3 regions of the Kitasatospora sp. NPDC053308 genome follow, and region 1 is predicted to be linked to each of the others. Evidence: riboswitches for the same ligand, from Rfam matches in the RefSeq annotation. Region 1 holds a riboswitch; each other region holds the start of a gene.
The links. Region 1 has a riboswitch for cyclic di-AMP ahead of ACZ6Y7_RS23405 (M23 family metallopeptidase). Riboswitches for the same ligand answer to the same signal wherever they lie in the genome.

Region 1 (7,134 bases):
CGGGACGTCGGGCGCGGGACGTCGGGCGCGGGACGTCGGGCGCGGGACGTCGGGAGGGGGAAGCGGCCGGGACGGCGGTGTGAGGTGGCTCGCGGACGGTTGCCCCGGTCAAAGCTTGAGTTGCTGAAGCACCTGGTCGTACCCTGAGCCCATGGGTTCGACAGCGACGACGACCGTACCGACCAACGCCGAGCTGATGGAGGCGTTGGCCGCCGTCGGCGCCGCGTACTTCCAGGACTTCGCGGCGGCCGCCGCCCGCCACGGGCTCTCCTCCTCGCAGGCCAAGGCGCTGGGCGCGGTGCAGGAGCCGGTGCCGATGCGCGCGCTGGCCGGGCGGCTGGGCTGCGACGCGTCGAACGTCACCGGGATCGTGGACCGGCTGGAGTCGCTGGGCCTGGCCAACCGGGAGGCGGCGGCCGGCGACCGCCGGGTGAAGATCGTGGTGATCACGGCCGAGGGCCGGGAGATCCTGAGCCGCATCCGCAGCGAGATGGGCCGCACCCACCAGGCCTTCGAGGCGATGACCGACGAGCAGCGGATCGCCCTGCACTCGATCTGCACGCAGGTCCTTCCGGTGCTGGCCGGCCGTACGGGCGGCGCGCAGTAGCGCCAACACTCTACGGGCGTAGCGCGTTGGCGGCTGCAGAGGGCGTGACCTCGGCTGTTAGTCTTGCGAAGCGTGAGCGCGAAGCCCCAGATCCCCAATGTCCTGGCCTCCCGGTACGCCTCGGCGACCCTGGCCCAGCTGTGGTCCCCCGAGCACAAGGTGGTCCTCGAGCGCCACCTGTGGCTCGCCGTCCTGAAGGCCCAGCAGGACCTCGGTGTCGAGGTTCCGGCGGACGCCGTCGCCGACTACGAGCGGGTGATCGACCAGGTCGACCTCGGCTCGATCGCCGCCCGTGAGCGGGTCACCCGCCACGACGTGAAGGCCCGGATCGAGGAGTTCAGCGAGCTCGCCGGCCACGAGCAGATCCACAAGGGCATGACCTCCCGGGATCTGACCGAGAACGTCGAGCAGCTGCAGATCCGCCAGTCGCTGGAGCACGTGCGCGACCGTACGGTGGCCGTGCTCGTCCGCCTGGCCAAGCTGGCCGCCCAGCACTCCGAGCTGGTGATGGCCGGCCGCTCGCACAACGTGGCCGCGCAGGCCACCACCCTGGGCAAGCGCTTCGCGTCGATCGCCGACGAGCTGCTGGTCGCCTTCCGCCGCCTGGAGGAGCTGATCGCCCGCTACCCGCTGCGCGGGATCAAGGGCCCGGTCGGCACCGCCCAGGACATGCTGGACCTGCTCGGCGGCGACACCGAGAAGCTGGCCGAGCTGGAGCGCCGGGTCGCCGGGCACCTCGGCTTCGACCACGTGCTGACCAGCGTCGGCCAGGTCTACCCGCGCTCGCTGGACTTCGAGGTGCTCACCGCCCTCGTCCAGCTGGCCGCCGCGCCGTCCAGCCTGGCCAAGACCATCCGCCTGATGGCCGGCCACGAGCTGGTCACCGAGGGCTTCAAGGAGGGCCAGGTCGGCTCCTCGGCGATGCCGCACAAGATGAACACCCGCTCCTGCGAGCGCGTCAACGGCCTGGCCGTCATCCTGCGGGGCTACGCCTCGATGACCGGCGAGCTGGCCGGCGACCAGTGGAACGAGGGCGACGTCTCCTGCTCCGTGGTGCGCCGGGTCGCGCTGCCGGACGCCTTCTTCGCCTTCGACGGCCTGCTGGAGACCTTCCTGACCGTCCTCGACGAGTTCGGCGCCTTCCCCGCCGTGATCGAGGCCGAGCTGGACCGCTACCTGCCGTTCCTGGCCACCACCAAGGTGCTGATGGGCGCGGTGCGCGCGGGCGTCGGCCGGGAGACCGGGCACGAGGTCATCAAGGAGCACGCCGTCGCCTCCGCGCTGGCGATGCGCGCGGGCGCCCGGGAGAACGAGCTGCTGGACCGCCTGGCCGCCGACGAGCGGATCCCGCTGGATCGGGCCGCCCTGGACGCGCTGCTGGCCGACCGGCTCTCCTTCACCGGTGCGGCCGGCGCCCAGGTCGCCGAGGTGGTCCGCCAGGTGGAGGCCGTCGCGGCCGCCTACCCGGAGGCCGCCAAGTACGCGCCGGGCGACATCCTCTGAGAGGTCGATCTGCCCTGCGGCGTCCGTGAGGTGACGTCGCGTCAGTTCTCGGGCGGGGGCCCCGCCGCCGGACCGGTGGCGGGGCCCCCGCGCGTCTGGACGTGGCCCGGATCGTACGGCGGCGTGGTGGTGCCGCAGGGCCAGTCGCAGTTCGGCTCGGCGACCGGCTGCTCCTCGGGCGCCAGCACGTTGCCCCGGACGGTGGCGAACGCGATCAGCCCGCCGCCCGCCAGTAGCCCGGCGCAGATCAGCATCGCGGTGTGGAAGGCGGAGTCGACGGCGGACGGCACCCGGTAGGCGTCGCCGCTCAGTCCGGCCAGTGCCGGGAGCGCCGCCACCGCGAGCAGGCCGGCCGCGCGGGCGGCGGCGTTGTTGACCCCGCTGGCGATGCCCGCGTGCCGGACCTCGACCGCGGCCAGCACGGTGGCCGTCAGCGGCGCGACCAGCAGGGTCATCCCGCAGCCCATCACCGTGACGGCGGGCAGCACGTCCGCCCAGTAGGAGGAGCCGGGGCCGGTGCGGAGCATCAGCAGCACCCCGGCCGCGCACAGCATCGGGCCGACGGTGAGCGGGAGGCGCGGACCGATCCGCTTGCCGAGGCGCCCGGCGCGCGCCGACAGCAACAGCATCAGGATGGTGATCGGCACCAGCGCGAACCCGGAGACCAGCGGCGAGAAGCCGCAGACGATCTGCAGCTGCACCACCAGCAGGAAGAACACGCCGCTGAACGCCGCGTACACGCAGAGGGTGACCAGGTTCACGGCGGTGAACAGCCGGGAGGAGAACAGGCCGAGCGGCAGCATCGGTTCGGGCGCGCGGCGCTCGACGGCGACGAAGAGGACCGCGAGCGCCACGCCGATCACCCCGCTGACCCAGACCGCGGGGGACACCCCCTCGCCGGCCGCGGTCAGCGCATAGGTGACCGCGCCCAGGGCGAGCGCGGCGAGCACCGCGCCGAGCACGTCGAAGCGGCCGGTGGCGCTCTCGTCCCGGCTCTCCGGCACGGACCGGGTGGTGACCGCGATCACGGCGGCGGCGAGCGGCAGGTTCAGCAGGAAGATCCAGCGCCAGCCGGGGCCGTCCACCAGCCAGCCGCCGAGGAAGGGGCCGACCGCGGCCGACACCCCGCCGAGGCCGGACCACAGCCCGACCGCGGCCGAGCGGTCGTCAGGGTGGAATACCGCCTGGAGCATGGCGAGCGAGCCGGGGGTGAGCAGCGCCCCGCCGATGCCCTGGACGGCGCGGGCGGCGATCAGCACGTGGATGTTCGGTGCGGCGGCGCAGGCGGCCGAGGCGACGGCGAACCAGATCACCCCGATCAGGAAGACCCGCCGCCGCCCGTAGCGGTCGCCGAGCGCCCCGCCGAGCAGGATCAGGCCCGCCAGGGTCAGCAGATAGGCGTTCAGCGTCCACTGCAGGGAGGCGAGCGAGGCTCCCAGGTCGGCGCCGATCCGGGGCAGGGCGACGTTCACCACGGTGCCGTCGAGCATCGCCATGCTGGAGCCGAGCACGGTTGCCAGTACTACCCAGCGACCCTGCGCGGTGCCCAGGCGCAAGGAGCCGGCTTCGGAGGTGGCCACGGCCCGATCCTGCGGCCTGCGGGGCGCACGTGACAAGGGTCACCGGAGTGCGTGTTGGTGCCGAGCGGTACGTGAGCGGACGGTCGCGCAGCGCCGTCGACGTCGGCGCAGGGTCGTGGATCAGTGGCGCGCGGTGAATGGATTGTGTACACACCGTGCAGTGGATCATTCGGAGGGTCACCGCCCCGGGAGGGGTGGTTGCCGGTTCAAGAGATCGACATTGCTTCACCCGAACGGATGGGTTTTAGTTCAGCGACCGCCCGGCCAGTCCGGACGGATCCACCGGGTGGAACGCCGAGTCCTGCCGCTGCCCGGTGGTTCGAACTGAACTCTGTACGGCAGGAGCGGGGGACCCACAGGTAAGTCGCCGGACCGGAGTTCGCGCCTCAGGGCGCGGGCGTCCAGGACCGGCTAGGGGTGAAGCCGCGCATGCGGCCGGGCAACTCCAGCCCGAACCCGACAGCTCACCTCGCAGGCGTCGGAGAGGAAACTTCCATGCCTGCTCAGGCTCGTCGTATCGCTCTGCCCCGCGCCGCCCGCATCGGCATCGCCACCGCCGTCACCGGCGTCTCCTTCGCCCTTCCGCTCGTCACCGCGATGAGCAGCGCCCAGGCCCACACCGCCCCGGTCGCCCCGGTCGCCGCCTCCTCCGCTGCCGTTGCGGCGGACTCCGCGGCCGAGGCCAAGCCGGCCGCCGCGGCCAAGGTCGCCGAAAGCTACCGCGTCGTCAGCGGCGACACCCTGTCCAAGATCGCCGACGCCAAGAACGTCGAGGGCGGCTGGCACGCGCTGTACGAGCAGAACCGCTCGGTCGTCGGCGCCAACCCGAACCTGATCTTCCCGGGCCAGCAGCTCGCGCTCACCGGCCACGCCGCCGCTCCGGCCGCTCCCGCCAAGCCGGCCGCCCCGGCCGCTCCCGCGAAGCCGCAGGCGCAGGTCCAGGTCAAGACCGAGGCCGCCAAGCCGTCCGCCCCCGTGCAGACCCAGGTTCAGACCGCCGCTCCGGCCCCGGCCGTGACCGCCGCTCCGGTCGCCTCGACCTCCGGCTACGTCGCGCCGCTGGCCCACCCGGTGCTGGGTGAGGCCTATGGCGTGGCCGGCTCGATGTGGGCCTCCGGCCACCACACCGGCCAGGACTTCGTCGCCTCCACCGGCACCCCGCTGCGTGCCGTCGCCAACGGTGTCGTGGTCAAGGCCGGCAACGGCGGCGCCTACGGCAACGAGGTCGAGATCAAGCTTGCCGACGGCCACTACGCCCAGTACGCGCACCTCTCCGTGATCGGCGTGTCGATCGGTCAGACCGTCACCGTCGGCCAGCAGATCGGCCTCTCCGGCGCCACCGGCAACGTGACCGGTCCGCACCTGCACTTCGAGATCCGCACCGGTCCGGAGTACGGCTCGGACATCGACCCGGTCGCCTACCTGCGCGCGCACGGCGTCGCGCTCTGACCCTGCCGGGGTACCAGAACCACCGCTGCTGCGGAGCGAATCGATCCTCCGGGATGGTCATGTCGGGTGACCGCTCGACCGGGTGATCGCCGCACAGTGGACATGGGCGCGGGACACGCCCAGGCCGGCCCGGCTCGTGGGACCAACCTCCCTCGCGAGCCGGGCCGGCCACTGTCGTTTCCGGGCCGGGGCCGGGGCCGGGCCTTAGGGACCTTCGGGCGGGGCGTCGACTCCGGGTGATCGGCGGCTGGTTGTCGCGGGGTCTGGTTGTCGCGCGGTCCAGTTGTCGGGTTGTCCGGTTGTCGGGTTGTCGGGGTGTCGGTTCGTTGCGCGGGGCGGTCGCGGCCTCCGACGCGCTCGTGGGACAGCGGTCCTGGTGGTGCGGAGGCTCTGCTCCTGCGCGGCGGACGGGGACTTCCACGTGCGGGGGCGGCACCAAGAGACGGCGCACTGGCTCGGGGTGCTGGTCGCGCCGCTGGTGGCGGGGTGGCGATGGGCGGGCCGGTGGTGGCGGCCGGGGTGCCGGCGCTCGCGGTGGGGCGGTGGCGGCCCCGGCTGTACCCGCGGAGGGGCGGATCGTGGCGGAGGGCGCGGTGGAACGGTGAGTCCGCCGGGGCCGTCCGGGACCGCGGGCCGTGCGGGACCGCGGGCGGTGCGGGCGGTTCAGTGGTGGTGGGCCGGGAGGCCGTACCGGGCGGCGGACAGCAGCTCGTGCATCCGGCGGCCGAAGTCCTCGGGGTCGCGGGCCGGCTCGGGGAAGACCAGACGGACGTCGCGGTGGCCGTCCGGGTGGTCCAGGCGCAGCACCAGGCCGTGGCGGTCCAGGGCGAGCGGGCGGACGGCCGGGTTGCGGGTGAGCAGGGCCGGGTCGAGCAGCCGGGTGAGGGCGTGGAGCGCGTCGGGGTGCTCGTCGGCGACGTGGGTGAGCATCGCGGCCTCGTGGCGGGCCATCGGGTCGGGGGCGGCGAGGGCGAGGTCGGCGGCGGTGACCGCGCCGGTGCCGTACGGGGTGGCGAGGACGGCGTGGGCGACGTCCACGTGCAGGTGGACGCTGAGGCCGTCGTCGGCGAGGTGGGCCAGGTGCAGTCGGCCGGCCAGGGTGAGGCGGGCGCGGACGCGGTCGCGGACGGCGACGGGGGCGACGTCGGTGACGTCGAGGACGACGGCGAGGCCCTCGGTGGCGCGGGCGAGGGCCGCGGTGAGCGGCGCGTCCAGCGGGGCACGCAGCCGCAGGCGGGAGTGGTGGACGGAGACCGGGGTGTCCAGGTCGTGCTGCTCGCCCAGGGCGCGGACGGTGAGCGAGGAGGTCGTGCCGAGCAGGCTGAGGATCCGTTCGGCGGTGGTGGGCTCGGGGACCTCGGTGTCGCCGGTGGGCAGGCTCATGGACGGACCTCCAGGGAAGTTAGGTGAGCCTAACCTAATGGTGGTGGTGGGGCGTGGCAAGCGGGCGTGCGGCGGCCGGGAACACCGCGGGCGCCGGGGTGTGGGGGTACGGGGTGCGCGGGGAGTCCGGGTGTGCCGAGGGCCCGGACGCGGCCCATCGAGGGGGCGTCCGAGCCCTGGGGGGTGGGGCGGCGTCAGGCGATGACGGCCTGGGCGTCGATCTCGACCAGCATCGGCTCCTGCGGGAGCTCGACGAAGACGGTGGTGCGGCAGGGCTTCACGCCGCCGGGCTTGATGTTCTCCTCGATGAACTCCGCGTAGACCTCGTTCATCAGCGGGAAGTCGGCGCGCTTGGTGAGGTAGACGCGGAACATCACCACGTCCTCGATGGTCGCGCCGCCGGCCTCGACGACGGCCTTGACGTTCTCCAGGGTGCGCCGGGTCTGCGCCCTCACGTCGCCGCGGTGGAGGTACTCGCCGGTCGCCGGGTCCTGCGGGCCCTGGCCGGAGACCTGCAGGATCGGGCCCTTGCGGACGCCCTGGGAGAACACCCAGGCGGGGGCGGGGGCGCCGTCGGTGCGGATCTCGGTCTTGTCGGCGGTCGGGGCGTGC
Region 2 (7,134 bases), on a different contig from region 1:
CAGGTAGTCCCAGCGCCCGGCGTTGAGGCCGGCCGCGTGGTCGCGCAGCTCGTAGAGGATCTCGTCCATCTCGAAGGCGGCGGTGATGGTCTCGATCAGGACGGTGGCGCGGATGGTGCCGTGCGGGATGCCGAGCACGGCCTGGGCGTGGGTGAACACGTCGTTCCAGAGCCGGGCTTCCAGGTGGCTCTCGGTCTTCGGGAGGTAGAAGTACGGCCCGGAGTTGGGGTCGTCGGCGCCCTTGGCGAGCAGCCGGGCGGCGTTGTGGAAGAAGTACAGGCCGAAGTCGAGGAAGGCGCCGGCCACCGGGGTGCCGTCGACCAGCAGGTGGTTCTCGTCCAGGTGCCAGCCGCGCGGGCGGACCACGACGGTGGCGAGTTCGGCGGCGGGCTTGAGGGTGTACGCCTTGCCGGCCGGGGCGGTGAAGTCGATCCGGCCCTCGAAGGCGTCGATCAGGTTGACCTGGCCGCCGATCACGTTCTCCCAGGTCGGGGAGGTGGCGTCCTCGAAGTCGGCGAGCCAGACCTTGGCCCCGGAGTTGAGGGCGTTGATGACCATCTTGCGGTCGGTCGGGCCGGTGATCTCGACCCGGCGGTCCTGGAGGGCACGGGGCGCCTCGGCGACCTTCCAGTCGCCGGCCCGGACGTCGGCGGTCTCGGGGAGGAAGTCCAGCGTGCCGGCCGCCGCGATCTCGGCGCGGCGGGTCTTCCGCCTGGCCAGGAGCTCCTGCCGGCGGTCCTCGAAGGCGCGATGGAGGCCGACGACGAAGGCGACCGCCTCCGGAGTGAGCACCTCCTCCGCCCGGTGGACGCGCGGACCGGCGACAGTGACGACCGGAGCGGCGGGGGAGGCGCCGACGGGCCCCTGATCTGCAGCCATGAGCAGGACACTCCTAAGACGGTTGAGCCTGACGAAGGGAGCCCCGGTGGGAGCTTCCTCTGGAAGCCCCTCGGGAACTTCCTCGATCGTTACCCGCCTGTCGGCGGGTTCGATTCTGTAAGGTGGAGACTAGTTTCCGCGATACAGAATTTCAACGGTTTGTTGAAGAGATCGCCGGGACTCTACTCCTCCCCGACAGCGAAGGGAACGCCGGTGGTTGCGACCCCCGACACAGCATCGACGACAGGCTCCGACCGCGCGAGCGGCGGCGTGCAGTCCGTCGAGCGCGCCTTCCAGCTCCTGGAGGCGCTGGCCGACTCCGGCGGCGTGGCCACGCTCAGCGAGCTCTCCACCAGTTCCGGCCTCCCGATGCCGACCATCCACCGACTGGTTCGTACCCTCGTCCAACAGGGCTATGTCCGCCAGGACACCGCGCGCCGCTACACCCTTGGCCCCCGGCTGATCCGCCTCGGCGAGACCGCCGGCCGCCTGCTCGGCAGCTGGGCCCGTCCCTACCTGGCCGAACTCATGGAGGCCACCGGCGAGACCGCCAACCTGGCCGTCCTGGAGGGCGGCGAGGTGGTCTACGTCGGGCAGGTGCAGTCGCGGCGCTCGATGCGGATGTTCACCGAGGTCGGACGACGGGTGCAGCCGCACTGCACCGGCGTCGGCAAGGCGCTGCTCGCCCAGCTCCCCGAGGAGGAGGCCCGCGCCGTCCTCGGCCCCAACCCGCTGCCCGCGCACACCGAGTACACCGTCACCGACCCGCAGGAGCTGATGAACCAGCTCGCCGAGGCGCGCGAGCGCGGGTACGTGGTCGACGACCAGGAGCAGGAGATCGGCGTCCGCTGCATCGCCCTCGCCGTCCCAGGCGCGCCGACGCCCACCGCGCTCTCCGTCTCCGGACCGGAGGCCCGCATCCGGGCGCTGGAGGAGCAGGCCGGGGCCGCCTCGCTCGTCCCCGTGATGCACCAGATCGCCGCCCGCCTGGGGCAGGTCCTCGCACCCTGACGACTCCTGAGCCGACGCCCCGTCAACCCCGCTCTGCGGTGGGCGGGGCCTGCCCTCCTCCGTCCGGGCGGAGGGCCGGCGGCACGGCTCGGGTTACCGTCCGGTCGCCGCGACGGCTCGGCCACCCTGATGCCGGACGCGGCCCGCGACGGCGCGGGCGGCCGGAGCACGAGAGCAGGGTGAGCGGGATGCCGGACCAGGATGTACGGGGCGGCGCGCCAGGGCGGGGCCGCACGAGGAGCGGGAGGATCGGCGGGGCCCGGGTGGTGGCGGCCGTGACGACGGGCTGCGCGGTGGCGGTGCTGGCCACCGGCCCGTCCTGGGCGCTGCGCCGGCCGGAGCCCCGTCCGGCGGTGGAGGTCGGCGCTCCGGGGGCGGCGGGCTCGTCCACCGTGGTGTCCACCCTGCCCGCCGTGGTGCCCGCGCCCTCGCACTCGGACCTGGAAGTGGTGCGGATCGCCCCCGAGGGGGTGGCCCCCGGCGGCCTCACGACGCTCCACGCCTTCGTCGCCAACCGGGGCCCGGACACCACCGCCTCCCCGTTCACGGTCGTGGCCGCCCTGCCGGAGGGGGTCACGGCGGAGGGGCCGTTCTACCCCTCGGGCTGCGAGGTGCTCCAGAACGGCCACCGGGTGCAGTGCGTCTTCGGACCCGGGTTGAAGGAAGGACGCAGCGCGACCGCGCTCATCCCGCTCCGGCTCAGCCGCGACCTGGAGCCGGGCGAGCTGCACGGCGGCCGGGTCGCGGTGCACAGCGCGGACGACCGGAACGAGAGCGACAACCGCACGCCGTTCACCATCCCGGTGGTCGAGTCGGCGGGCTGACGGTTCCGGGACCACGTCCGTCCCACCGGTCACCGGCCGCCCGCGAGCGGCTGCCTGCTTCCGGTGACCGGGGGACGGTCCTACGGACTACCGGTCACCGGTCACCGGTAGACGCGGACGTAGTCGGCGGCCATGGTGATCGGGGCGGTCCCCTGCGGCGCCGGGTGGTACTGGCCCGCGCACACCGAGAGGTTGAGGATCAGGTACGCCGACCAGTTGGCGCCCACGCCCTTGCCGTCCGAGAAGACCTTGACGCCGTTGACGTACCAGTCCACCGAGGTGGCGCCGTAGTAGGTGCCGATGGTCACCCACTGGTCCTTCGCGATGGCACTCGCGTCGGTGTAGTACTTCGGGTTGCCGGGGTTGACGTGGTTGGTCAGCTCCAGCAGGTTCGGGTTGTCGGGGTGGTACTCGAAGGAGTCGATCTCCCCGTTGCCGTTCTTCCAGGTCCACAGGGCCGGCCAGGCACCGGTGCCGGCGGGCAGCTTGACCCGGGTCTCGGCGTAGTCGCCGGTCTTGACCTGGAAGCCCTCGCTGGAGCCCTCGGTGGTCAGGAAGCCGGTGTTCCAGGACTGCTTGCCGTTCTCCAGGGCCGGTCCGCCGGACGTGGCGGTGAAGGTGGCGACCCCGCCCGCGACGCTGACGTTGTTCTTGTTCAGCCAGTCGAGCTTGTTGTCGTCCGGGTTGTGGTTCCCGTACTTGTAGGCGGTGCTCTTGTCGCCGACCCAGCGCTGGCCCCAGGAGAGCGGGCCGTTGAACTCGTCGGACCAGGTCAGCGACTTGCCGGCGACCGGGGAGGTCGGCGCGGGGGTGCTGGTCGGGGTCGCGGTGGGGCTCGGGGTCGGGGTCGCGGTGGGGGTCGGGGTCGCGGTGGGGGTGGCGGTCGGCGCGGGGGTCGGGGTCGGCGCGGGGGTGGCGGTGGCCGAGACCACCAGCTGCTGCGAGGGCAGGTTGTGCCAGGCGCCGCCGAGGTCCTGCCAGAAGCCGAACTGGGTGTAGGTGCCGGCGGGCAGGGTGCGCGCACCGCTGGTGAAGTTCACACCGCTCGGGCAGATCTGCACGTTGGAGGCGTTGCCGGGGAAGTCCAGGTTGGTGCCGCGCGCGTCCCGCACGCCCACGCCCACGGTCTTCGCGGTGAAGCAGGCCGAGGAGTGCAGGGTGAGCGAGGCCGTGGTGGCCTTGCCCGCGACCATGGTGGCCGGGGCGAGGCGGTCCTGGGTGACGGTCGGCGCGGTGGCGGCCTGGGCACCGGTGACGGACGGCAGTCCGAGCAGTCCGGCGCCGCTGATGGCGAGCGCCCCGGTGGCGGCGAAGGCGGCGTTGCGGCCGCGGTGGGAGGGGCGGGCGTGGCGCGGCGCGCGGCGCCGGGCAGCGGCAGGCTGGGGCATGGGTCACCTCTGCGACGCCTGCGAGGTTAGCTGTCGGGTTCGGGCTGCAGTTGCCCGGCCGCCTGTGGAGCGGCTTCACCCCTAGCCTCGGCCCGCGCGCGCGTGCGCACGGGTCGGGCGCCGACCTTGGTTCCCCCGCTCCCGTCCGCTGTGGTGCTCGGTGACCCGCCGGCGGGTGGACAGGACTAGGCGTCCCGGCGGCGGGGTCCGCGAGGGGCGGACGCCGTTGCAGGCTAGGCAGGCCGTACGTGAACGGACAACTCCTCCGGGCCGGTTGTCGCGCAGCTCACAGCGGTGTCGATCAACGACGCTGCGTGGCGGCCGAGTTGATCATTCCGGGCGGGCCGGTGTGGCGCGGCAGGCGGTGCCGGGCGTGAGGGCGGGTGCAGGGCCCGGCATGGAGCCGGGCCCAGCGCCGGGGGTGGAGCCGGGCGTCGTGCCAGGCGGCGCGGTGACCCGTCCTGCGGCAAAGATCCGACGGGGTGCGCCCGGTCGGATAAATTTGAGCCTGACATCTTCCGCAGTGCACAAGAGCGCAGTGCACACGAGCACCGACCCCCGAAACGAGGAGCCGCCCCACCATGACCGCGCCCCTGCCCGCCTTCGCCGGCCGTACCTACGTCTTCCGGGCCGACAACGGCGCGGCCTTCCGCAACACCTACTCGGCCGACGGCACGCGGTTGCGCTGGGAGGGCCTCGGCGAGTCCGCGGGCCAGTGGGAGGACGTGCGGCTGCACGTCGCCGAGGTCGCGCCGGAGATCTACTTCATCAGCTGGACGGAGCAGAGCGGGATCACCGTCAGCCATGTGATGGACCTCAACAACCTCACGATCCGGGCCTTCTGGACCTTCGAGGGCGAGGGCGGCCGGGTCGGGCAGTTGCACACCGGGACGCTGGAGCGGGTGGCCTGAGCCACGTGACGATCGAACCCCCGGGGCCGCGGCCCCGGGGGTTCGGTCGTCTGGCGCGCCTGTCCGTCAGACGGCCTGGTCGGGCACCTTGAGTTGCTGGGACAGCCACTCCAGCGAGGAGGGCAGCAGCGCGCTCCAGGTCTCGAAGTTGTGGCCGCCGTTCTCCAGCATGCTGTACGAGACCTTCATCGGGCTCTGCGCGGCGTCGACGAAGGCCTCGGTCTCCCGGCGGTAGTCGCCGTCGCCCTTCTTGGTGCCGGCCAGCAGCACGGACACCTTGGGCGCCGGCAGGTTCTTCAGCCGCCACATCAGGTTGGCCTCGTCGCGGCGCTGCTTGCTGCCGCCGAACAGGTCACCGGTGGTCGGGTCGTCGGCGGCATCGTAGTAGGCGGAGAGGGCGACGGCGGTCGGGAACACGTCGGGGTGGCGCATGGCCAGCTTGAGCGCGCAGTAGCCGCCCGTGGAGTTGCCCATGAACGCCCAGGCCTGCGGGTCGGACGAGACCCGGAAGCTGGCCTGGATCGCCGAGGGCACGTCCTTGGTGAAGTACGTGTCGGACTGCGGACCGTTCGGGATGTCCTCGCACTCGGTGTCCTGCGGCAGCGCGGGCGACGGACGCATCAGCACCATGACGGTCGGCTGCATCCGGCCCTCCTGCAGCAGCTTGAGCGCCGCGCCGGGGTAGTTGAACCGGGTGATCAGGTTCTCGGCGATCCCCGGGAACCCGGTGCTGACGATCACGGCCGGGAACCGCTTCTGCGCGTACTCGGGCTGGAAGTACTGCGGGGGCAGGTACACGTAGCCCTCGGTCGACAGGCGGCTGACCGCACCGTCGATCCGGACCTTGCGGATCTCACCGGACTGGCCGGGCTCACGGCCCATCGCGCCGCCGCCCTTGACCGCCGCGTGGCCGACGGTCTCCACCAGCAGGCGCCCGGAGGCGTCCGCCTTGTTGTGGATCACCACCGGGCCGGTGTCACCGGTGCCCAGGAGGTCGTCCCAACTGCTGTAGAAGGCGAAGTAGTTGTTCGCCACCAGGCCGAGCGCCGCGAGCACCGTGAGCTGGGTGGCGAGCAGGGCGCCGATCCGGCCGAGCACCGCCCGCCAAGTCTTCCCGGCCAGCCTGGGCCAGAGCCAGACCGTTCCCCCCATGACCACGACGGCGATCAATACGGTCAGCGCCAGCACCTTGTGGCTCGTCAGACCCATGTCCTACTTGCTCCCACGCCTCGAACTCCAGCCCCTCCGCTGGGGACATCCGAGGAGCTCACCCCGGTTCCCCGCCGGGACACGAAGATCAACCCTAGCGGGAGCTGGGAGAAGGCTGACGGGCGGCTGGGAGTTCGCGGGGAGCGGCCGCTCGGGTCTCGGGCGGCCGGGGCCGACTGGAGGGTTCGGCTGACAGATTTCAGATGACAGATTTCGAAATCTGTCATCTGAAATCTGTCGGTTGACATCTGTCAGCCGTTTCCCGCGACACGGGAGGGGCATCACGGGCCGACGCGACCCGACGTGACCCGACGCGACCCGACGCGACCCAGACGCGGCCCCGCACGCTCAGGACACCTGCTCCCAGAGCCGCAGGCCCGCCGTGAGCTCGCGCACGCAGCGCGCGCCGAGCTCCTGCGGGGAGCCGGGGCCGGTGGCGGCGACAGAGGAGGCGGCCCACTGCTCCAGGGCCACCCGGATCGCCGCCGTCGCGGCGGCGGCGGCCAGCCGGATCTCCAGCGGGTCGACGCCCTGCGGGCAGCGTTCGGCGAGGACGACGCGCAGCCGCTCCTCCGACTCGGCGTGGACGCGCTGCCAGGTGCCCTCCAGCCGCGGGTCGCGCAGCAGGCTTCGGGTCCACCGCATCATCTCGGCACCCGCTTCGTCGCCCGGCGTCAGCGACGCGACCGCAGCCCGCTCCAGGGCCTCGCGCAGCGGCAGGTCGGCGGGGCTGTCGGCGAGCCGGTCGACCCACTGCCGTCCGCCCGCCGCGAGCAGCGGCGCCACGGCGTCCTCCTTGACGGAGAAGTACCGGTAGAAGGTGCGCAGCGAGATGCCCGCGGCGAGGGCGATCTCCTCGGCAGTGGTGGCCTCGGCCCCCTGTTCGGCGAAGAGCGCGGCGGCGGTGCGGGC
Region 3 (7,134 bases), on a different contig from region 1:
GGTGAGCCGCTCGGCGTCGGCTGTCCCGGCACGCCGGATCGTCAACTGGACCATGCCGCGAGTATAGGAGTGAAATGGCGAAGTGACCATTACAGGGTGACCGCTACGCGCAGGTCGGTCCCGTCCGGCGGCGTCGGTCGGCGGCCCGCAGCACCAGCACGCGGCGGACGCGGTCGTCCCCGGCCCGGTGGAAGCGGTGCACCTCGCTGGCGATCCGGCGCTCGCCGAGCGCGTACCGCAACGGGTCGAGGTGGCCGCAGCGGCGGCCCCGCCCGTCGTGCAGCGGCTGGACGCGCACCTCGCCGTCCGGGGCGGTGACCCGCACCAGCTCCGCCAGGGCGGCCAACTGGTGCTCGGGGCCGAACACTTCGGGGTAGGCGAAGAGCAGGTAGCCGCTCAGGGTGAGGGCGAAGGTGCCGTCCGCGAAGGGCAGTCGGGGCAGCGCGGCGGCGACGTACCGCTGGGGGTGCGCGGCGGAGTCGGTGGCGAACAGCCGACGGGCGCGGTCCCAGCTGCGCAGGTAGCGGTCGGGCCGGTCGCGGCGGGACGAGGGGTACAGGTGCGGGCGGTCGGCCATCGCGGTGGCCATCGCCGCCCGGGCGGACCGCGCCGCCGCCGCGACCAGCGGGAGCGGCAGCGCGTACGCCGGGTCGGCGGCGATCACCCGGCAGCCCAGCTCGCCCGCTTCGGCGGCCAGGCCGGCCGCGCCGCCGGGGCAGTCCAGCAACGGGCCGGGCAGGGCCGCGAGCCGGGCCCGGGTCAGGTCGAACTGGGCGCAGTACTCGTCCAACGGACGCGAGGTGACCAGGACGTCCGGGGGTACGGGAGGAAGGCCGGTGGCGGACACGCGGTCATCCGAACACGCTCCGGCCCCGCCCGCACCCGGAGGGCGACCGAGGCCGGAGCGGACGGGGGCGGGGCGGGGCGGAGGGTGGGGCGGAGGGTGGAGCCGGGGCCGGGCCGGGGCCGTCGTCCGGGGCCGGGGCCGGTACCTGGCGGCGGCTCAGCGGCCGAGCAGGCCCTGGGCGGCGGCCCGGTTGACGTTGGTCAGGCCGCGGACCAGCTGCGCGGTGAGGAACACCAGCAGCACCCCGGCCGCCGAGAACGCCGCGATCTGCCACGTGCCCTCGATGTAGTAGACGTGCTGGACGTGGTGGCTGTCCGTGTAGTCGAACACCCGGTAGCCGCGCCAGGAGGTGTAGGTCGGGAAGACCCAGTGGTAGACCGGGTAGAGCGCCATCGCCCAGCCGAGCAGCAGGAACACCAGCGTCATGGCGAAGCTGAAGACCGCCCAGGGGAACATCACCACCTGGTGCAGCGCGGCCTTCCAGCCCGCCCCGTCCGCCAGCCGCGCGGTGATCGCGCCCCAGCCGCCCGGGCGGACCTGCCGCACCGGCTTCGGACCGGGGACGTCCAGCCCCAGCATGCCGCGCACCCGGGCCCGCTCCAGCCGGCCGAAGCCGCGGCCCACCGTGGTCAGACCGGCCAGCACGGGCAGGCCGAGGGCGGTGACGAAGGTGCCCAGGCCGAGGCAGAACAGGGTGATCGCGGCGGTGAAACCGGCGATCGCCACCGGCAGGGCGGTGAGCGCGTAGCCGACCTCGCGGTAGTACTGAGCGGAGAACGGTGCCTGCCAGAAGGCCGGCGGGTGCTCGGTCCGGTGGGCCCGGGTCGGGAGCGGCTGGTGGCCCTGACCGTCACCGCCCAGGACGTCCCACTCGTGGTCCCGCGTGCTTCGGCTGCTGCTCATGTCCCGGCCCCGGCCCCTCGTTCTGACGCTCGTTCGTGTTCCCTGACGACGTCCAGTCTGCTCCGGGGGCGGGTGGCGGGGGCATCCGGAGGCCTGGCGGATCGGGGGTGGGGTTAACCCCCGGCCGGGCCCGGCCACTGGTCGGCGCGCAGCGCGTAGCGGTACCCGTCGGCGCCGGCGCCGCCCTCCGATCCGCCCTGCCGCTCCCGCCCCTCCGGCCGGAACCCGAGCCGGGTGAGGACCGTGACCGAGGCCGTGTTGCCCACCGCGACCCGGGCATCGACGCGGTGCAGCTCCAGGGTGCGGAAGGCGAAGTCGCAGAGCAGGCGGGTGATCTCGCCCGCGTAGCCGCGGCCCCGGGACTCGCGGCCGAGGACGCAGCCGAGCTCGGCGCCGCGGTGCCCGTCGAGGGTGAGCGAGGCCTGCCCGATCGGGGTCGCGTCCTGCGGGTCCGGCGCGTCGGCGAGCCTGGTCACGGCGAGCCGGTAGGTGTCCCGTTGCTCGGCCATCGCCTCCTCCAGGTAGAGCTCGATCTGGTCGGCGCAGGTCTCGCGGTCGTGCGGCGCGAAGGGCAGGTGGCGGGTCACCTCCGGGTCGCCGAACAGCGCGTGCAGCGCGTCCACGTCACCCTCGGTGTGGTGGTACTCGCGGATGGCCAGGCGGGGGCCGGTGAGTCGTACGGGGACCATGGCAGCCGACCCTACCCGCCCCCGACGGCTACCGTTCGGACTATGAACGACGATGACCTGCGGCTCGCCCCGCGCACCAGGGCCGCCGACCTGCTCGCCTGGGCGGCCGAGCAGGGCCGCGCGCCGGTGGCCGAGGAGCCGCTGCGCACGGTGCTGGCGCTGCTGGAGCTGGGCGAGGGCAGGATGCACGACGGCTGGCCCGAACTGACCTCCAACGCGGTGGAGCACCTGCTCTACGAGCGGCTCCACCTGTACGTCCAACCCGCGCCCGAGGCGGACCCGCTCGCGTACGGCGCCGCCGTCCGGCTGCTGGTCGACCACCAGCGGGCCGCCCGGCGGCTCAACGCCAAGCGCCAGGAACGGCTGCACGCGGAGGCCGAGTGGCAGGGCGAGGTCGCGGCCGGCCTGCTGCGCCGCGCCGACCTGGTGACCTGGCCCCGGTTGTACGCCCTGCTGCTGCACGCGCACGGGGTGGACGTCACGGACGGTGAGGCGGTGCGGGACTGGCTGGCCGGCTTCGGCGGTCTCGCGGAGGAGGAGCGGCTCGCCGCGTTCGAGGCGCTGGCGGCGGCCGGCTGGCTGGACGAGCCGGACGAGCAGGGCTGGGGGCCCGGCCGGGTGCTGTCGGTCGGCATGGCCACGGACGGCGCGCGGCGGCTGCTGGAGCAGGGGCTGATGCGGCGCAGCTACCGCAACCTGGCCGAGCTGACCGCGCTCGGGCGGCCGATGCCGGACGAACTGGCCGGGGACTTCGGGCAGTTCGAGGAGGCGGCGGTCGGCGCGGCGCTCGACCTGTTCGGGGAGTGGACGGTGCCGGGGCTGCCGCGGCTGCTGGTGGAGGAGTTCCCGGAGCTGGCGCCGGAGCCGGGCCCGGAGGAGATCGACGCCTACCTGGCGCAGCTGCCCGCGGAGGAGTGAGAGCGGCGCGACGGCGCGAGGAGCCCCCGGCCGCGTGCGGTCGGGGGCTCCTCGGTGTCCGGCGGCCTCGGGCGGCCAGGGGCGTCCGAGGCTTCTCGGGGTGTGGTTACGGGGTGAGGCCGCGCTGCTGGAGCCAGGGCTCCGGGTCGACCGGGGCGCCGCCGCCCGGGCGGACCTCCAGGTGCAGGTGCGGGCCGGTGACGTTGCCGGTCGCGCCGACCTTGCCGATCTGCTGGCCGGCGGTGACCCCGCCGGAGCCCTTGATGATCGAGGAGAGGTGGCAGTACCAGATCTCGGTGCCGTCGGGCAGGGTCTCGACGATCCGGTAGCCGTACGAGCCGGACCAGCCGGCCGAGGTGATGGTGCCCTGGCCGAGCGCGTAGACGGGGGTGCCGGTGTCGGCGGCGAAGTCCAGGCCGGTGTGCAGGTTGGCCCAGTAGCGGGCGCTCTGGCCGTAGTGCGCGGAGAGCCGGTAGTCCTTCACCGGGAGGGTGAGGGCGGCGGCGCGCTTGGCCTCGGCCTCCGCGGCGGCCCGCTTGGCCTCGGCCTCCTTGGCGGCGGCCTTGGCCTCGGCCTCCTGCGCGGCCTGGACGCGGGCGGTCTCCTCGGCGGCGGTGCGCTGGCTGTCGGCCTGCTGCTGGATCCGGGCGGCGAGCGCCAGACCGGGGTCGGCGGAGAGTGCGACCGGGCTCTCGTCCGGGGCCTCGACGGCGGGGGCGGCGGCCGGAGGGGCCGCGGCGAAGCCGGTGGCACCCAGGGTGGCGGCGACGGCGGTGACACCGAGCAGCGGGGAGGCTCCGCGCGTCTGACGCGGCATCCGGTGGCGGTTGGTCTCGGCCTCGGGCCCGAAGGACTCCGGCCCGAAGGACTCGGGGCCGCGGGACTCCGGCCCGTCCGGACCGGGGTGGTCGAGTAGCTGGGTACCGGCTGCGGGGCCGGCCGGGTGTGCCGGGGTGTGCGTCGACGCCACGGAGGCGCGCTCCTTTCCTTCCTTCGCGCCTACCGGGTTAGCTGACGGGTTCGGAGCAGGAAGGTCTCCTACGGCCGGGCCGGAGCCCCGCCGATTCACCCCAGGGAACGTGGTTCCCCGGCTCCCTGACCTGCCCGGAGGCCGGCCGGTGGGATTAGGCGACGGCGCACGGTGCCGTCTGGGTACGGCGTTGACGACCGCGCTGCGTTATCAGACGTTAATCCTAGGACGCCCTGATTCCAAGCCATCCGTCCGGGACGGCCGGGGAGCAGGTGATCGGACGTCAACGAACGACACCTCATACGAGCACCCCATCTGAGTACTCCTACTCATGTGCGGCCCGACCGCGCGGCCGCATCCTGACGCCATGAGCGCACCGATGAAGAACCACACCACGGCCGCGTACTACGTCCAGGCCGTCCTCTCCTTCGCCCTGTCGGGCGTCGCCCTCGCCGTCGGGATCGCCTACCTGCCGGTCGGCGGCTGGACCCGGGCGTTCCTGGGGATCGGCCTCCTCTACACCGTCACCTCCGCGTTCACCCTGGCGAAGGTGGTCCGGGACCGGCACGAGTCCGCCGAGATCGTCAGCCGGGTCGACCAGGCCCGGCTGGAGAAGCTGCTCAGCGAGCACGACCCGTTCAAGGTCGAGGGGGCCTGAAGGCCCGGATCCCTCCCTCTCCACCTCCTCTTCCACCCCCTCTTCGACCCCTCTTCGACTCTCGCCGGCCGAGGGCTTGACGGCTAAGGCTATTAGCCTTAGCTTTATGGCTATCGGCAGTACCGCCGATGCCCCGCAGCAGCGGACCGAGGAGGCCCACCATGAACGCCACCATCACCCCGGAGACCCAGTACCTGACCGTCCCCGGCGGGCGGATCGCCTTCGACGACACCCGCCAGGGCGACGGCACGCCCGTCGTCCTGCTCCCCGGAATGCTCGACAGCCGCGCCGCGTACCGGCACCTGCGCCCGCTGCTCGTCGCGGCCGGCCACCGCGTCATCACCATGGACCTGCGCGGCTTCGGCGACTCCTCCCTCACCTGGGACGACTACGGCCCGGCCGCCATCGCCGGTGACGTCCTCGCCCTGCTCGACCACCTCGGCATCCGGCGCGCCGTCCTCGCCGGCAACTCGTACACCGGCGCGACCGTGGTCAAGGCCGCCGGGGACGCGCCCGAGCGGATCGCCGGGATCGTCCTGATCGACGCCTTCGTCGAGAACCCGCAGCCCGGCGTCCTGATGCGCGGCGTCCTCGGCCTGATGGGCGCGGCACTCGTCCACTGGCCCGCCTTCTGGGGCTTCTACCTGCGCCGGATGGCCTTCCCCGGTGCCAAGCCCGCCGACTTCGACGCCTACGTCGACGGGCTGGTCGCCGCCCTGCGCACCCCCGGCCGGAAGACCGCCACCCGCGGGTACGTCACCGGCGACTCCGCGCCGACCGGCTGGACCGCCGCGGTGCGGTGCCCCGCCCTCGTGGTCATGGGCAGCAAGGACCCCGACTTCCCGAAGCCGGAACTCGTCGCCGACCGGCAGGTCGCGGCCCTGCGCGCGCGGAAGGCGATGATCGAGGGGTCCGGGCACTACCCGATGGCCGACAACCCGCAGGCCACCGCGGACGCCCTGCTGCCCTTCCTCGCCGACCTCGCCTGAGCGACCGGCCCCGCCCGCTTCCGTACGGAGACCCGACCATGCCCCGCGTAGGACTGACCCCCGACCAGGTCGTCGACCACGCCCTCGCCCTCATCGACGACCAGGGCGCCGACGCCCTCACCCTGGCCGCCGTCGCCGCCCGGGCCGGCGTCGCCACCCCCTCGCTGTACAAGCACGTCAGCGGCGGTCTCGCCGAACTCCGGCGGCTGATCGCCGTCCGGGTCACCGAGGAACTGGCCGACCGTCTCGCGGACGCCGCCGTCGGGCGCAGCGGGGACGACGCCGTCGCAGCCGTCCTGCGCGCCTACCACGCGTACGCCGTCGAGCACCCGCACCGCTACCACGCCCTCCCCCAGGCCCCGCAGCCCGACGACGACCTGGCCCGGGCGGCCGCCCGGCTCGTCGGCGTGATCATCGCCGTCCTGCGGGAGTACGGCCTGGACGGCTCCGAAGCGATCCACGCCGCCCGCACCGTCCGGTCCCTCGCGCACGGCTTCGCCTCGCTCACCACCGCCGGTGCCTTCCGACTCGCCGAAGACCTCACCACCACCCAGGACCGCCTCATCGCCACCCTCACCACCGGCCTGCGCACCTGGCCCGCGTGAGGAGCCGAGCCGCCCCGGCCGCCCCACCGGGCTGGGGAAGCCGTCCGGCAAGCCCTCCGGCCGGGGAGGCGCGCACCGGACGTCGGGCCCGCCGACTTCCCGCGGCAGCGCATCGGGCCGAGGACGAGAACCGGACACCGCCCGGCGGTCCGACCACCCGCCGGGCGGCGCCCCGCGGGCGTCCGCTCCTCGGCCGCGCCGCCCCGCGCCGCCCCGCGCCGCCGCCTCCGGACCGCCGGGCCCGCCGCGGTCGAGGGGCCGGGGCGGACCACCGGCGAGGGGTCCGCGCTCCGCCCGAGGACCCGGCCGGCCGACAGGCCCCGCCGCTCCTGCACCGGACGTCACGCCTTCCGCAACACCGCGCACACACGCCCCACACATCCCGGGACGGGAATCGGCCATCAGGCGCGACGCCGCCGTCGCGCGGGCGGCCCGGTGACACCGTTCCGAGGCGCCGTCAGAAGGGGTGGTCGGAGGCGAACGAGTCCGGTTTGAGGCCGGATTGACTCGATATTGACGAGATCCGGTCACTTGGCGAGATCCGTTCACACCTTC

Region 2: it holds a riboswitch for cyclic di-AMP, as region 1 does, so the genes downstream of both, ACZ6Y7_RS09950 (glycoside hydrolase family 16 protein) here and ACZ6Y7_RS23405 (M23 family metallopeptidase) in region 1, are expected to answer to the same signal.
Region 3: it holds a riboswitch for cyclic di-AMP, as region 1 does, so the genes downstream of both, ACZ6Y7_RS00105 (M23 family metallopeptidase) here and ACZ6Y7_RS23405 (M23 family metallopeptidase) in region 1, are expected to answer to the same signal.

What each region holds. Positions count from the first base shown of each region.
Region 1 is NZ_JBVJJY010000010.1:229,008-236,141, reverse strand. Features, by position in the region: gene ACZ6Y7_RS23420 (MarR family winged helix-turn-helix transcriptional regulator) at 152-607, shown strand; gene purB (adenylosuccinate lyase) at 680-2,110, shown strand; gene ACZ6Y7_RS23410 (MFS transporter) at 2,152-3,606, opposite strand; cyclic di-AMP (ydaO/yuaA leader) riboswitch at 4,003-4,183, shown strand; gene ACZ6Y7_RS23405 (M23 family metallopeptidase) at 4,186-5,139, shown strand; gene ACZ6Y7_RS23400 (DUF2470 domain-containing protein) at 5,803-6,522, opposite strand; gene ACZ6Y7_RS23395 (RidA family protein) at 6,717-7,134, opposite strand, start outside.
Region 2 is NZ_JBVJJY010000003.1:450,657-457,790, reverse strand. Features, by position in the region: gene aceB (malate synthase A) at 1-879, opposite strand, end outside; gene ACZ6Y7_RS09960 (IclR family transcriptional regulator) at 1,093-1,890, shown strand; gene ACZ6Y7_RS09955 (hypothetical protein) at 2,166-2,714, shown strand; gene ACZ6Y7_RS09950 (glycoside hydrolase family 16 protein) at 2,816-4,102, opposite strand; cyclic di-AMP (ydaO/yuaA leader) riboswitch at 4,103-4,232, opposite strand; gene ACZ6Y7_RS09945 (phenolic acid decarboxylase) at 4,684-5,013, shown strand; gene ACZ6Y7_RS09940 (alpha/beta hydrolase) at 5,080-6,222, opposite strand; gene ACZ6Y7_RS09935 (TetR family transcriptional regulator) at 6,571-7,134, opposite strand, start outside.
Region 3 is NZ_JBVJJY010000001.1:22,534-29,667, forward strand. Features, by position in the region: gene ACZ6Y7_RS00080 (GNAT family N-acetyltransferase) at 1-54, opposite strand, end outside; gene ACZ6Y7_RS00085 (class I SAM-dependent methyltransferase) at 104-847, opposite strand; gene ACZ6Y7_RS00090 (sensor domain-containing protein) at 1,004-1,750, opposite strand; gene ACZ6Y7_RS00095 (GNAT family N-acetyltransferase) at 1,864-2,439, opposite strand; gene ACZ6Y7_RS00100 (hypothetical protein) at 2,482-3,357, shown strand; gene ACZ6Y7_RS00105 (M23 family metallopeptidase) at 3,464-4,327, opposite strand; cyclic di-AMP (ydaO/yuaA leader) riboswitch at 4,340-4,498, opposite strand; gene ACZ6Y7_RS00110 (YiaA/YiaB family inner membrane protein) at 4,695-4,985, shown strand; gene ACZ6Y7_RS00115 (alpha/beta fold hydrolase) at 5,147-5,974, shown strand; gene ACZ6Y7_RS00120 (TetR/AcrR family transcriptional regulator) at 6,013-6,579, shown strand.